2 regions of the Rhodohalobacter barkolensis genome follow, and region 1 is predicted to be linked to the other one. Evidence: riboswitches for the same ligand, from Rfam matches in the RefSeq annotation. Region 1 holds a riboswitch; the other holds the start of a gene.
What was found. Region 1 has a riboswitch for S-adenosylmethionine ahead of CWD77_RS00645 (hypothetical protein). Riboswitches for the same ligand answer to the same signal wherever they lie in the genome.
Positions count from the first base shown of each region.

Region 1 (8,041 bases):
TCGCTATTCGCCGGGAATTTAATACGGTGATTAAATTTTACCTAGACAAAGGCGGCCTACCCCAATTTAGGTTTGATTTGATCCATGGAGGGATACCAGAACCGATTCATCGTGATGTCATCCTATTATTAAGAAAGCTTCAGCAAAAAATTAAAAACATGCCCATGAAGCATCTCGGTTTTTATGAGTTTGGAAAGCATTATAGTCTGGTGAATTTCAACACTGAAACCATCAAAACGCCATCTTATTACGGACTGATTCAGGAAGCCGGTCAATTTTATATTCTGCCTGAACTCCATCATCTTTTGGATGAAATTGGCCCTTTGATTATCGGACAGGATTCGATTATTGATGGATGGGCGGAGTTTACATCGCAGGCCTCCCTGCGGGTTGAGGGAATTGATCCGATCCCAAAAGAGAAAATCCTAACGGTACTGACGAAGGCGGTGCAGGTACCGAGGGATATTACCCAAGTGAAAAAAATCCTTAGAGGAACAGACAGCGACAAGATTCGTTGTATCTGGACGGGTGTTCGTTTGTCCAACAAATATCATATCGATCATGCCGTTCCGTTTAGTTTGTGGCAGAACAACAATTTGTGGAATCTTGTGCCGGTTAAATCCTCAATCAACCTGAGCAAAAGTGACAGGATACCTTCACCAAAACTTATCAATGAAAGCTCAGACAGGATTAAGGAAGTCTGGAAGCTCTATGCCGGGAAATTCGGCAAGCAGTTTGAACAGGAGATTTACGAAGGGCTTGGCACCGGGCTTGATAATAATATGGATGACGCGATTCATGCATTGATGAACAAAAGTGAATATCTAATTGAGAAGCGTGGATTTCAGAAATTTGAACCGAAATAAATCGAATTCTGCAAGATGAGATCATCCGTCTTTTCAAAAATACCGGTAACAGAATGGCTCCATAACAATGAGCACTTCTTCATCGTGAAGGACAAATATCCCGTAAGCGAAGGACATCTTTTGATTGTGTCGAAAAAACTTTGCCCTGATTTTTTTGGTCTTACTACTGAGGAAAAAGCAGAGCTTCCGGCAATGATCACACAGGCAAAATCACTGATTGAAAAGCATCATAGCCCGGACGGTTATAATATTGGCATAAACTGCGGAGAAGCGGCCGGTCAAACGGTTTTCCATTTTCATTGCCACGTGATTCCGCGATATGAAGGAGATATGGAAAATCCAAAGGGTGGTATTAGAAATGTAATTCCGGGGATGGGGGATTATTGAAAAAAATGGATTTTAACTGAGATAACTAAAAGTAGTATATCGGACATATTATTTAAGATTGAATAGAACCTTCGGTAAATTATGGCTGACTTGGTAATTACCATTCAATAAGTACTAGACTGAAACTGTTCTTGGTGCTTTCTCAAATAAACCTTGTTACCGTCATGTAATCTCTGCAATTTTTCATTTCCGTTAACACCAATTTTCAGAAAAGAGTCTCTCATTATTTGATCAGATAATAAAATCTTACCTTTTTCGTCGAACGTAATCAAATGTCTATCAAATAAAGCATCATAAGTTGGGGATAAGAGAATTCCATTATCAACATCCAAACGCTCTTCATCAGTCGAATTTTTCCATGGCACGATATGCGAAGCAATTAATATTCTAGGATCATCAAATTTTGTAACTGCGCACTTGTATCTCCATCTGTGAAGTATGCTTTTGCGGTAAGCCCCTTGCCCTACTCTACTTGTCACTAGTCCTTTACGTTCAGTTGTATCAGGTAAATCAAACTCTTGTACGAATAACGGCTCAGTATAAGTTCTAAAACTATCATCCAATTTAGGAAGATTTAGATCTACTCCTGCTCTTTTGAAAAAGAACTTAATAGCTTCCCTTTGTTTTCCTTTTCTATCATGTGTGGTAAAAAAATCCACATCGAGTAGTTCAAGTTCTGTTTCAAAACGAACGTAACCTTTTTTAACATACTCAAATAAAAAAACTCGTTTACCATTTTCGAGGTGGTTTTTGAGGGCTAAATTACCTCTCGTAAAGTCCATGTCACCTACTTGACCTTCCCCCGTGTAACTAAACACATCCTCATTTTCCCAAGCATCACGGTAACCATGTTTTTTACCCTTAGAGCCACTGAAGATAAATATATAGGGATAATTGGCACAAGGTGAAATGCCGCTTTGTCGGCTACCTCCATATTCGTCATGAATGGTAGATCTTTTATAATTAACTCCTGGTATGAAAGGTAGTTTTTGCAGAAGGTTTAAAACTATTTTTTAAAGTTTGACTGAATGTAATTCTAGGACTTATGCATTCCAAATGATTTTATTTCATTTAAGTACGAAAAAAGCATTTATAAAATAATTAGCCTTTTGCGTTTTCAGTAAGAGATTAGGGTGATGATATGAAAAGCCTAAAGACTAAAATTTCGTTTTGTAATTCAAAAATCTCTCAAGAGGTACATAAATGGGGAAGAAAATACCTCATAACATTAGATTATTATTTTTCTTTTAAGAAGAACTATTTTTAACTAAAATTAACAGCAAAAAGTCATTATTAAAGACTTATAAAACACTATCACCAAACATTACCCATACATCACCCACTCATCACAAATCAGATTTGATGCGGATAGGGGTTTCCTCGTATATTAAAAGTGTTATTCTAAAATCAAAGCCCACCTGACGAATAACGCTCCACAAAAACTGATTCCGGGGATAGCTGTGTCTGCCTTTAGAGTGAAATGTGAAAAGGACCTACTTCGCTGAAGCTTCGTTGGCCTGGCAAAAGGCAAAAATTTAAATAATGGATGTGTATGTATGACAGATGACCCGGAAATGGTGAATTTTGATTTTGGTACATAAAAGGTTCTCGACAGTCTCGACCTGATGAGTATTGGAAATGGAATTTGGTGCTTGGTATTTGGAGATTGGGATTTGGAACTTGTGGCCTGTGGCCTGCAACCTGGAGCCTGTAGCTTGTGACCTGGTTGATAGAGAAATCAATACGCAGCGGAGCTGCGGGGGCTGTCGTCTTCGGAGCAGAGCTCCGGACGAGGAGATGGTTTGAATATCGAATGATGAATGTTGAATTTCGAATTGTGACTTGTTGCCTGCGGCCTGCCGCTTGAGGCTTGGAAAGAACTCGTCAGGCGAACCGTCGCAAAAAACACGACGGAATTCGACAGACGAGGGTAGCCGCTTAACCTGAACTACGAATGACCGATGGACGAACGACCGAATCACCGATTTTTTTGAATATCGAATATCGAATATCGAACGCCGAATTTTGAAGTTGGGATTGCTGCCTGCAACCTGAAACTTGCCGCTTGCTAAGCGAATAGCCGTTTCTTTTTATTATACCTTTATAAATTCATTCAAATCTGATTTTAGGATGTATTCAATTTCTCTAAAATTAGATCTATCCGTTTCGCAAAAGAGAAAACCGAACATATGATAGTCCGCAACGTTCATTTTCCTCAGCTCAATGGGATGTTCGAAATGTTGAAGCAGCTGATCGTAGTCAAATGATTTTATTTCGTCCGGTTCATACCCGGTTGTATTGTCTAATACTATGATGCTGTAAAGTTTGTCGTCCCTGCCGCTTAAAATGGTTTTCCAATCCGGCTTTTGCTGGTTGAAGAAATATTCAATGGAATTAAAACCATACGAAAGATACGTTGAGTCTGCCGTAGTACACCAGCCACCGAATCGCATTGGATTAACTTCTATAGGAAAGAGTTTTCCGTCTTTTGTAATTCTTACTTCAACGTGAAGGGGGACGTTTTTCAAATCGGCAGAATTGCCAAGCATGTCAAGAAACTCCGTGAATGGTCGTAATTTTTTATTGATTATTTCGCCCGAAGAGAGATAAACTCTATCGCTAACATCATCCTCACTTGAAAAAAAATGTTTGAAAATATTCAATACCACCGGTTCACCGTTGCTGCCGAAATACGCATCAAATGCATATTCATCCCCTTCAATGTATTTTTCAACAATAAAAGCCCCGGCATTTAAAACAGAAGCCGGATATAATCTGCTTACTTTTTCAATTTCGTTCTCAACCTTTCGTACTTTTTTATTCCACTCTTCAACCGAATAAATCTTATGAACGCCCACGCTTAAGAAACCGACCTTTGGTTTTAATACTACAGGAAATGGATAACCGGAAGCATCCACTGTAAGGAGATCCTCCAGTTTAATTTCTTCAAAAAAGTAGTCCGGATAATATTTATTCAAAAAGCGGCGGAAGCGTACTTTGTCTTTAAAGAGATCAATGATATCGGGGAGTTTCGTTTTTTGCAGATTTTTTTCGATCCAATCAATGGAGTTTTCCGAATTTGTGTAAACCTTGGGAAACTCGTTCCTCTTAATAATGTCCTTTGCTTCTTCACTATTCATGAGAGGCAACCTGCCGCCCAGATTCAATTCCTCTTTCGATGAAAGTGCTAATGCCGGATAGCCGTTTTCCAGGATCGTATGTTGAAGGAAATCGGAAACGTAAGGTTTGTCAAGAAGTATCATTAAAAACGATTTAAATGGGTAAAAAGTAACCTGTTCGTATTTAGATAAAATTATGAATTAATTATCACTTTATATGAATAGGTTTCTGGGTTCAGGGTTCAAGGTCTAAGGTGTAGATGTTGATGCCTAAATACGGTTGGGCAAAATTCCCCTCCTCTGGAGGAGAGGTCTGAGGGGTGGTGGTTTTTTGAATCGTAAATCGTAAATCGGATATCGGATATCAAAAATCGCATATCCTATATCGTCTTTCAGGGTTTCTCGCGGAGTTGCACTGAGTACGTCGCCGAGTTTCGCTGAGGAATTTATGAGTCAATCTGCTTACGAAGATCTGCCTGCGGCGCGGTGGGGAGCAGGGTTCGATCTCAATACTTTATACGCTGCGCTTTCCTATCAGGAATCCTGTCATCAGTCGGTGAGCGGAGACAGGGTCCTGACCGAAGGCCGTGTCTTTCGGCCGGAGCAGAAGGATCTGGAGCAGACGTTGATGTTTGAATGGCGAATTACGATGGACGAATTTCGAATTGTGATTTGTTGCCTGAGGCTTGGAAAAACTCGTCGGGTCTATCCTCAGTATCCCGAAAACCTTCGGGAGAAGGAGGACTAGAACCGTCGCCAAAACATGCCGGAATTCGACAGACGAGGGTTCTTGGCAAGCTCCCCGATGTGAACTGCGATTGACCGAACGACGAACGACCGATTTGAGAATGAGTGCCAGTTATTGAGTAATGGCATAGCCATGAAACATATTATAGCCCATCAATTCATTGATGGGTTTAATGGCAACCCCCATTTCCCCGCCGAACAGAGAGTGTGGCTTGAAATATTGGTTTTTGTTGAGGCGTTTCCATCACGTTTTGGATTTGACCAAATCCCGTTCAAAAAGTGGTTAAGACGTATTGTGCAGCGGAGCTGCAGGGCTGTCGGCGGAGCAGAGCTCCGGACGAGGGGATGGTTTGAATATCGAATGATGAACGCCGGATTTCGAATTATGACTTGTTGCCTGCAACTTGAAACCTGCAAACCGCTTGTTATCGGAATAGCCAGCTGTTATCTTCCATTCAGCATCAAGAAACCCCGATAATCGGGGTTGCCAACCGACCTGCTCGGGCACGGTGGTTCAAACGATGTGGGATCACGGATCCAAAGCAACGAGTCCCGTCTTTTCCGCATCTGATCTTGATGTACGTATCACACAACCGAACCGAAACCGTACATCAAACGATACAGATCTTATGAAACAGTCAAAAAATAACCATAACGGAGAATCGTCCGGCAATCAGACCAATGACCCTCTGAGTTCTACACTTTCTGAAAGAGAGCGAAAAACCCTTCATAGCTCCTATGTTCAGGCGGGCATCAAATGGATGGGGATGTTGCACGGAATTTCATCAGCCGTGGCAGAGATGAAGAACGGCCTGCTGGTGGTCACCGTCACCCTGCCGGAGAGCTATTCAAAACCGGTGAAGGATGAGATGTTCATCCGAATTCTGAAGAACTGCCGGGAATGGAACTGCCTGGAGATGGAACGCCGGATGCGCCGACTCTACCTGATCGTGTATAGCGATAAGGGCAAGGCGGGGTTTATGGTCAGATCCGATGAAATGGACAACGAAGAGTTCGTACAGCGTGCACGCGAAATCCGCGAGTTTGGCAAAACCCGAAAGCTGCTCTACGACAGGATTTATGAGAGGGAAGAGGTGATGGGGATGTGATGATAACGGCGAGATGCTAGATGCAAAAAGTGAGAGGGAAGCGTGAGACGTTGGTGTTTGAATGTCGAATAACGATGGACGAACGCCGAATTGTGATTTTTTTGGTTAACCCTCGTCCGGAGCTCTGCTCCGCGGACGACAACTGGCAGCTCTGCTGCATGATAGTCCGCCTCAATTCTGATTTGCACTCCAAACAAGGCACTCTGTTCGGCGGTTGAGATGTTTGGATCTGTTTACATTGGTGTCTCACCCCTCCGAGGTTGTTTATTTTTTATAAGTAGATCAAAAACGGCCTTGAGAAATCAGCGGAAAAAGTGAGCAGACAGAAGGCGAAAAGAAAAACTCACCTGCCTCCACCGTCACCCTGAGCCCGCCTGCACCGTGGTTTCGGAGGGCAGGCTTGTCGAAGGGTCTCCAAAATAATAGCAACAAATGTAGAGATCCTTCACTACGTTCAGGATGACATTCAGGGCTTAATTTTTGGGTTGCTTTTGTACCTGTCCGACTACCGGCGGATCAAGCCAAAAGTAACAGGGGGATGAGTTTGAAATAAGATTTTAAGTCTATCGCCTCAATTCTGTTTTGTAATCCAAACCAAGCTCTCTGTTCGGCGAGGAGATGTGTGTCTCTGTTTACCCTGGGTTTCGCGAAGCTCCACCCAGGGCTATTGATATTCCACCCCCTCCGGGGTTGTTTATTTTTTATAAGTAGATCAAAAACGGCCTTGAGAAATCAGCGGAAAAAGTGAGCAGACAGAAGGCGAAAAGAAAAACTCACCAGCCTCCACCGTCACCCTGAGCCCGCCTGCACCGTGGTTTCGGAGGGCAGGCTTGTCGAAGGGTCTCCAAAATAATAGCAACAAATGTAGAGATCCTTCACTACGTTCAGGATGACCATATCGTCATTCTTCTCCTTAATGCTTTCGGGAGAAGAATCTCCCGGTGTTGACTTAATGGGATGGAGATCCTTCACTACGTTCCCCGAAAAAGAGTCGGGACGCAACAGGATGACATTCAGGCCTTGCCTGCGACCTGCTGCCTGCGACTTGCCGCTTGAGGCTTGAAAAACTCGTCAGGCGAACCGACGCAAAAGCACGCCTGGATTCGACAGACGAGGAGATTTGAATATCGAATGTCGAATAACGAATGACGAATTTTGAATAGTTTATCCTGATTAAATGGAAAAGGCAATTCCGGTATGTCAATTCTGTTCAGCTAAGTAGCTCCCCTCCATGTCACGTGCATTTTCGTGAAAGGGAGGGGCTGGGGGTGGGTTGTCCGAACTGATGGTGGGCTGTTTTTGTTGAGCTCTCAATACGATACGAATGGAAACTCAACAAAGAAACCCTTGCCTACTACTACAACATCCATCCTTTTAACCAGTTTGTTATTTGCTATGCTCTTTCCAGGTTTTGGGGCAGAGCTAAAGAGTTCTGATACTGAAAAGAACGATACAGAACAGGTCCTAATAGATTTCAGTGACACATCGGTGGCCGCTTGGCGGATTGTAAATGACAGCGTAATGGGAGGGATTTCAAGAAGCACACTTGAGCTGCATCCAGACGGATATGCCCTGTTCAGGGGCACGGTATCCCTGGAGAATAATGGTGGATTTGCATCAGTCCGCACACGGGCACAAACACCGGTGGACCTGTCAGGCTTTGAGGGATTGTCTGTTCACGTGTTGGGGGATGGAAAAATATACAGCTTGAGGCTCAGAACCGTAAAAAACGGACGGCTGACGCGCTACTCCTACGAGGCGCGTTTTGCGACCACGGCAGGGGAGTGGGAGACTCACGAAATGGCATATAGCG
Region 1 is NZ_PISP01000001.1:156,247-164,287, forward strand. Features, by position in the region: gene CWD77_RS00615 (HNH endonuclease domain-containing protein) at 1-866, shown strand, start outside; gene CWD77_RS00620 (HIT family protein) at 882-1,253, shown strand; gene CWD77_RS00625 (SRA domain-containing endonuclease) at 1,358-2,263, opposite strand; gene CWD77_RS00630 (ATP-grasp domain-containing protein) at 3,347-4,516, opposite strand; gene CWD77_RS00635 (hypothetical protein) at 4,821-5,120, shown strand; gene CWD77_RS00640 (hypothetical protein) at 5,253-5,597, shown strand; SAM-I-IV-variant riboswitch at 5,573-5,674, shown strand; gene CWD77_RS00645 (hypothetical protein) at 5,749-6,228, shown strand; gene CWD77_RS15505 (hypothetical protein) at 7,118-7,291, shown strand; gene CWD77_RS00650 (CIA30 family protein) at 7,576-8,041, shown strand, end outside.

Region 2 (8,041 bases), 1.2 Mb from region 1:
ACCATTAGGCAAAAGATTCGCCAGCTCTTTCTGTTCGGCAACAGGGTAGAGGTGATCTGAAGTGATCCCAATGACCTGAATCGGAATTTCAATGCGATTCAAAATCAGTTCAAAGTCACTTCTATTTCGGGAGATATCATGAGAATCCATCGCCTTTGTAAGAGTGATATAGGTGTGAGCGTCCATTCGCTTTGCCAGCTTCTGTCCCTGGTAGTTGAGATAGGACTCGATCTGAAACTGGCCATCTTCATTCTGATGTTTTCGCCCAAATTTTTGGTTGTAATCTTCAGGTGCCCGATAGGTCACCATCGCCATCATTCGTGCTGTAGCTACACCCCGGAACGGACCGTTTTCCGGTTCATAAATTCCATTGTTCCAGTTTGGGTCATTTTTAATGGCTGCTCTCTGGGCATGGCTGATACCGATCGCCCATGGGGTATGAGCTTTCCCCATGGCGATCAGTACAGCTGAACGAGCACGGCGATCCATAAATATGAATTCCAGAGCTTGCATTCCGCCCATGGAACCGCCGATTACGAGTTCAATTCCGGTAATACCAAGTTGATCCAACAGTTGTTGTTGAAATCGAACCATATCCCGAATGGTGATTTCGGGAAAGCCATTTTTGTAAGCTTTACCGTTTTTCGGGTTGATGGATTGAGGACCTACAGAACCATAACAGCTTCCCGGTACGTTGATGCAGATAATAAAATGCTCATCCGGATCGCAAATATTTCCTTCGCCAAAGATCCCGGGAAACCATTCATCAGCGGCTGCGTGTCCCGTCAGTGCGTGAAAAATCAAGATGACGTTATCCTTTTCACTATTGAGTTCACCCCAGGTTTTATAGGCAACCGGCGCTTTTTCAAACCGAAATCCGGATTCAGTAATGAAATCCGTTTCCAAAGTTGTTGTAGTGATACCTTTATTCATTATGAGTTATCCATATATTTGATCAGAGAAGTTCAGGCCGCCAAGTTTTCATTGGGCTTATCGGTTCCCCGCTTTTTCAAAAGCTTGCTCAAAATCTTCGATGATGTCATCGATGTGTTCAATTCCAACCGACACTCGAATTAGGTCTTTTTTAACGCCACCGGCTTCCTGCTCTGAATCACTCAGCTGCTGATGAGTGGTTGACGAGGGATGAATGACTAATGTTTTAGCGTCCCCCACATTTGCCAGATGGCTCGCCAGCTCAACATTTTCTATAAAAGTTTTAGCAGCATCAAAACCGCCTTTTACTCCAAATGTGAGAACTGCTCCGAACCGCCCGTTTCTGAGATATTTCTTTCCATTCTCGTGATGCGGATGATCCGGAAGTCCGGTGTAGTTTACCCACGAAACGGAGTCCTGTTCCTGCAGCCACTCGGCTAATTTTTGTGCATTTGTAGTGTGTCGCTCAGCCCGGAGCGAGAGAGTTTCCAATCCCTGAAGAAGTAGAAAACTGTTAAATGGCGATTGTGCTGCTCCAATATCCCGAAGACCTTCAACCCGGGCCCGAATTGCAAGTGCAATATTTCCAAACGGACCGCCTTCGCCGAATACTTCCCAGAAGTTCAGTCCGTGATAACCCGGAGCCGGTTCAGTGAAGAGAGGATATCGCCCGTTACCCCAGTCAAAGTTTCCGGCATCCACAATTACACCGCCAATACTGGTTCCATGTCCGCCAATCCATTTTGTGGCCGACTCTACCACAATGTTGGCGCCGTGGTCGATAGGTCGGGCAATGGCGCCGCCGGCTCCGAATGTATTGTCAACAATCAGAGCGACACCATGTTTTTTGGCAACGGCTGAAATACCATCAAAATCAGGTACATTACCGCGAGGATTACCAATGCTCTCCACGTAAATCGCTCTGGTTTTATCATCAATGAGTGCTTCAAATTCAGCCGGTTCATCGTTTTCAGAAAATTTCACATCGATGCCAAGACGGGGCAGGGTTACCTTGAACTGGTTATAAGTTCCGCCATAGAGATTTTGCGTAGCCACGATGTTATCTCCGGCCTGAGCCAAAGTAGTTATAGCCAGAAACTGCGCAGACTGACCGGATGCAGTGGCTACAGCTGCAGCTCCGCCTTCCAAAGCTGCAATTCGTTTTTCAAATACATCTGTAGTAGGATTCATGATTCGGGTATAGATATTCCCAAATTCTTTCAGCCCGAATAGATCTGCGGCATGATCAGTATTGTTGAACTGGTAAGATGTAGTTTGATAGATTGGCACAGCCCTTGATCCGGTTGTTGGATCAGGTTCCTGACCCGCGTGGAGCTGAAGGGTTTCGAATCGGTAGTTTTTGGATTTTCCGTTGCTGCTCATGGTTCTGTTTGTTGTATGATTATTTGATTGCTGAAATCGTGAAATAAAAAAGCCTCTTCCGAAAATCCTGTGGGAAAGATTTTCAGAAGAGGCTTAAACAGAACCTGAAGTAACAACAGGTGAGCCGGCTTCTTATCTTTCCCAAATTTTGGTTGTTGAAAACCAAAACGGGCAGGATTTAGCACCTAACCCTCCCGAATAAATTCGAGAGGCGGTTGCTAAGGCTTCAAAGGGCCTGTCCCTCCACCTTTCTTGATAAGACTCATTAATTTTAAAGAACGCTGTTCAATTTATCTGAACAAATAAAGCCCTGCTGTTTCCAGAGGGCCTTTCAAATTTCTTAATGAAAAATATACCCTCTACTCTATGTGTGACTATGCATACACATGGGGCAGATCATAAAAGTTGTGTAATGTAGGTTTGAATTTTTCATTGCTCTTAAGATAGAACGGTCTTCAAAGAAAATGCAAATAATTTTTTCACCATCTCATTTGGCAAAAATTCATCTGCACTATTTGAAGTATGATTGTCCTTAATTCATGCCTGAAAGTGCATCCCTGCCGTTCACTACCGGAAGTGTTAAGGTTGTATTGTCCAGGTCAATAGTTAACTCTGTACCCGGTTGTGGCCAAAGAGTATACTCTTTGTCACTAGAGAAAATAAGCAGACCTATTTGCTGACCGTAAGGGATGATCTGATCATCCGGTTGAAGGTCAAATTCAACAGTATAAAATTCTCCGGGTTCCAATGGTTCACTTTCCCGAAGTGAGTTTCTATTTTGCGGACTCGCCCAACCTCTCGTGATAATATTATCGGTAATTTGAGAGTTTCGACCCTCATTCCACGGAAGCGAAACGAGCCATACGGTTAAGTTTGCAGCCGGTTTACTGCTCGCCAATGTAACGGAAACCGAAGGCACTCCGGAGATATGAACAGAGTCCTGAAGTTCAGGTGTCAGGTAGATTAATCGGTGATCTGTCCATTCGGCCTGAGCCAGTGCTGAACCCGTAAAGGAGTAGTTATCAACCAGTGTTTCATTTCCCTGAGACTCGGGTTGCGAAAGCGTCAATCCACCTCTTTCGGGTGCACCGGATGTCAGATGAAACGTAACCGGAGAGGCTGCCGGATGTGGATAATTTTCGTAGGGGGTAGGATTTTCACGCTCATCACGTTCACGTACAATCCATGATCTTTCCAGATCCTCAACTCCGTTTTCAACCTCAAAAAGGTATCGGGTAAACCACTTATTCATCAATTCGTGTGGAGGTTCGCCACCGTGACCACCCTGATGATAGTAAACCATGGATGGCACACCCATTTCTTGTAGTTTTTCATAGGCCTGATAGCTGTTCTCTGTCATTACATTCCAGTCATTAAAAGCGTGGGCCATCAATGTTGCAGCTTTATAATTCTCCATCTGTTTGAGGTAATCCCGTTCTTCCCAGAAATCGTTGTAATCTCCGTTTTTTCGATCCAGTCCCTCGGCCATGATGCCATCTCGCATGGTGCGGTTGTTGTATTCTCGTTTAGCTTCGTCCCCGCTGTGTACGAAGTCATAAAGTACATCGGCATCTTCACCAAGGTAACCGCCGGGAGATCGTACCAACCCGTTGGACCGATAGTACATGTAGAAAGAAGTTACTGGAGCTACCGGTATGATCGCCTTCAATCCATCCACGCCGGTTGTGGCCGCTGCAAACGGTAAAAATCCGTTATAGGATGTTCCGGTCATCCCCACATTGCCATTGGTCCAGAATGCCTCAACCTCTTCGTCTCCATCTCGTGTTGTGTATCCGTTAGCCCGGCCGTTTAACCAGTCAATGACAGCTTTTGGAGCCAGTGCTTCATTTTCTCCACCAACAGAAGGTGAACCGTCAGACAGTCCGGTTCCGGGTGATGTGGAGTGAACCACGATAAATCCGCGCGGAACCCACGTGGAAGTGTGTGAATTGGAGATGATAGGTCGTTCACCACGGCGTTCAATTTCAGGACCCGGTTTCCGAACCGGAGGGTCTTCTCCAAGTTCCTGCTTTACATCCCAGAAGAAATCGTATGGCGGACGAGCGGTTCCGGCATAATAGGGGCTAGTCTCATAGATAACGGGTAGTTTCAGGTCACCGTTTTCGGTTTGAGCCGGTCGTGTAACGGATACGTACATCCTGTCGGGATTTCCGTCTCCATCTGTGTCAAAATCGGTTTCTACCCAAAGATCATGGCGAATCCACTCTTCAGGGTTCTGGAACGCCTCGATGATCTGAGCTTGTCCATCTTCAATCAGAGGAACTGTGAGAGTCGACGGCTGAGCAGTTGCCGATGTTAAAATAAATGCAACGAGAATCAGACATTGAATGAGTGAGCCGGTAAATTTCTTCATAGATGGGTAGACGTTAAGTTTGGACTAAGCTAAAATGTAAAGGAAAACAGGGTAACGTTTTCAGCACCGGATAAATATGAACTTGTTTGAGATATTTGTCAATACCCCATATTCCGAACCCAATTTTCCTGCTCGCGCCACTTTTCGCGAACTTTTACGTGAAGATCCAGGAATACTTTTTTGCCGATAAAGTCTTCTATGGCTTCGCGTGATTTGATACCGAGTTCTTTGATGGCGGCTCCTTTTTTCCCAATCAAAATACCTTTTTGTGATTTTCGATTAACAATAATGTCGGCACTGATCCGGTCAATATCATCATCCGCTTCGTAGCTGATCACATCCACTGTACAGGAGTAGGGAATCTCTTCCTGAAATTGAAGAAATACCTGTTCTCTGATGAGTTCGGATACAAAAAATCGTACAGGGTGTTCACTTAAATCCTCTTTTGGGTAGTAGGGAGGACCGGGAATGAGTTGGGTTCGGATCGACTGTAAAAGTTCATCTATACCATTTCCCTGTAGTGCGGATACGTAGTGGATTTCCTTAAAACGCAACTTCTCTTTCAGCTCATTCACTTTTGCTTCAGCTCTGGAACGGCTTGCCTGATCCATCTTATTGACCACCAGGAAAATAGGTTTATTGATGGTTCTGAGAAGCTCAATGACTTCATGAGTCGGGAATTTATCAGTTGGATCGAAGATGAAAAGAATCACATCAGCGTCGGCACGGGCTCTTTCAACCGTATTCATCATCGCTCGCTGAAGCTCATATTTTGGCGTAATGACCCCCGGAGTGTCCAGGAAGATGACCTGAGTATCATCATCCGAGTAGATACCGACCACCTGGTGTCGCGTGGTCTGAGGTTTGTGGGTGGTTATGGATATTTTTGTGCCCAGAATATGATTCATCAGCGTAGATTTTCCTGCATTGGGTTTTCCAATGAGAGCTACGTATCCGGACTTATGTGGTTGATCAGTCAAATTAATCTATTTTGTGGTTCTACAAGTCCCCTCTTGAGAGGGGATTTAGGGGTGTGTTAAAAAAGTTAAACTATATTTGCATTAAAATTATTCATTATATGCTTGGTCCATAATCCTCAAATACTCCTTCACGGTTCGATCCAAACCCCAGAAAACAGCTTTGGATACTAAAGCGTGTCCAATACTGATATCGTGTAAATGTGGTACTTCTTCAATCAAAAGGGGTAAATTGTTGAGGTTCAGGCCGTGTCCGGCGTTGACTGTCATCCCAAATTCATGAATCAGCTCAGCACCTTCTTTCAACCGAATGAGTTCCTTTTTCCGGCTATGTTCGTCCTGCGCATTTGCAAAAACTCCTGTATGGAGTTCAATGGCATCAGCCCCTAATTTATGAGCCAGTTTGATATCCTCCGGATTAGGATCCAGAAAGAGGCTCATCTTAATCCCGGTTCCTTTAAACTTCGGGAAAACTCGGTTATTAAAGTCATCATAGACTTTTTTCATGTCGAGTCCGCCTTCAGTCGTCAGCTCCTCGCGGCCTTCGGGAACAAGCGTGCAGAGTTCCGGTTTGATCTCGTTACAAATTTCAATCATCTCTTCTGTGGCGGCCATTTCAAAGTCGAGAGCGCCTTTCACAGATTTTTTCAATCGGTAGACATCTTCATCACGAATGTGACGGCGATCACCCCGCAAATGAAACACGATTCCGGCGGCTCCGGCTTTTTCACAAACTTCGGCAGCTTCAACAGGATCGGGATATCCCTCACCGCGGGCATTCCGAAGCGTTGCTATGTGATCGATATTTACAAGTAATTGCATGGTTTCGTATTATTCTTTTGTTTAGGGCAAAGATACAACATCCCATTGCAAATTGTGAACCTCAAAGGCTCTATGTCAACGAAGCGATATCTAAGTATTATCTCCTTTTTATTTTTACTGACCGGTTGCGGTGTAGTGCCGAGAGATAGCGGTCCTCAATCACAACCTTCCGGTTCCGGTAATCTTCCGGCAGCTGCTTCTGTTTCATCATTTGATCGTGTTGTAAATCAGCTCCACAGTGCTCACCGCGAATGGGAGGGAACGCCTTATCAACTGGGTGGAAACGGTATTAACGGAATCGATTGTTCAGCCTTTACACAGGTAGTTTATCGTGATTTTTTCGGTGAAGATCTACCGCGCAATACGCGTAATCAGCTGCAAGAGGGATCGGGAGTGAGAAGAGAGAGTATCAGGCCGGGTGATCTGATCTTTTTTAGAACCAGCCGAAATGTTCTTCACGTAGGGATAGCAATGGAAGATGGAGACTTTCTGCACGCTTCGGTATCCAGCGGAGTGATGATCTCAAACCTGTCTGAGTCATATTGGGCCGGCAGATACATTGGGACTAGAAGGGTTCTTTAGTGGTGAATTTCAATTAATGGATCGGAAAGAAAAAACTCCACATTTCTCCGGTCAAATTGTATCTTTACACGACAACGCGTTTTTGTTCGTTAAAAGGCTAAATAACGGAGTTTTATTATGATCAGACCTATGATGGGGCATAGAGCCAGGCCCAAAAAATTTGAAATACCTCTCAGATATCACAATCCCGAAGAAGAGGAGAAGCGAAAGAAACGCATTCAGCTCAAAACGCGAAGTTTGAGTCGCAGAAAACGTGAAAAAAGTCAGAACGTGCGAATTCTGGTATATGCTGTCGGACTCGCCGCGGTAATATTTTTGATGTCAATTCTGTAAGTAATCAAAATTTAAATCTTCAAAGTTAAGCAGTTGAATCAAACCGAAGATAAGGGGCAGTCTATCATACACACTATGCCCCCGGAGCTCTCCAATAAAATAGCCGCAGGCGAAGTGATACAGCGACCTGCTTCGGTAGCCAAGGAACTTCTCGATAATGCGGTTGATGCCGGTGCCGACCGAATTAAGCTGATTGTACAGCAAGCCGGACGCACACTCATTCAGGTTATCGACAACGGTTGTGGTATGTCAGCGGCTGATGCCAGACTCTGTTTTGAGCGGCATGCGACGTCTAAGATTCAATCTGTGGAAGATCTGTTCAGAATTCGAACCATGGGTTTTCGAGGCGAAGCTATGGCCTCAATTGCATCTATTTCTCAGGTTGAGATGAAAACCAAACGGGTGGACGATGAGTCGGGAATTCTTCTTGAGATTTGGGGTGGAGAGGAGAAACGTTTTGAACCTGTTGCTACCGATGACGGAACCTCCGTTGCCATTCGAAACTTGTTTTATAATGTTCCTGCAAGGCGACAATTTTTAAAAACCGATGCCACAGAACTGAAACATATCATTCGCGTGTTTCAAAATATTGTTTTGGCCAATACTGATATTGAATTTGAACTGCATGCGGATGGTG
Region 2 is NZ_PISP01000001.1:1,351,480-1,359,520, reverse strand. Features, by position in the region: gene metX (homoserine O-acetyltransferase MetX) at 1-933, opposite strand, end outside; gene CWD77_RS05655 (O-acetylhomoserine aminocarboxypropyltransferase/cysteine synthase family protein) at 991-2,316, opposite strand; SAM riboswitch class I at 2,446-2,578, opposite strand; gene CWD77_RS05650 (Xaa-Pro dipeptidyl-peptidase) at 2,849-4,690, opposite strand; gene era (GTPase Era) at 4,789-5,670, opposite strand; gene CWD77_RS05640 (pyridoxine 5'-phosphate synthase) at 5,758-6,489, opposite strand; gene CWD77_RS05635 (C40 family peptidase) at 6,562-7,071, shown strand; gene CWD77_RS05630 (hypothetical protein) at 7,189-7,404, shown strand; gene mutL (DNA mismatch repair endonuclease MutL) at 7,480-8,041, shown strand, end outside.
Region 2: linked by a shared signal. The riboswitch ahead of CWD77_RS05655 (O-acetylhomoserine aminocarboxypropyltransferase/cysteine synthase family protein) and the one ahead of CWD77_RS00645 (hypothetical protein) in region 1 are both predicted to bind S-adenosylmethionine.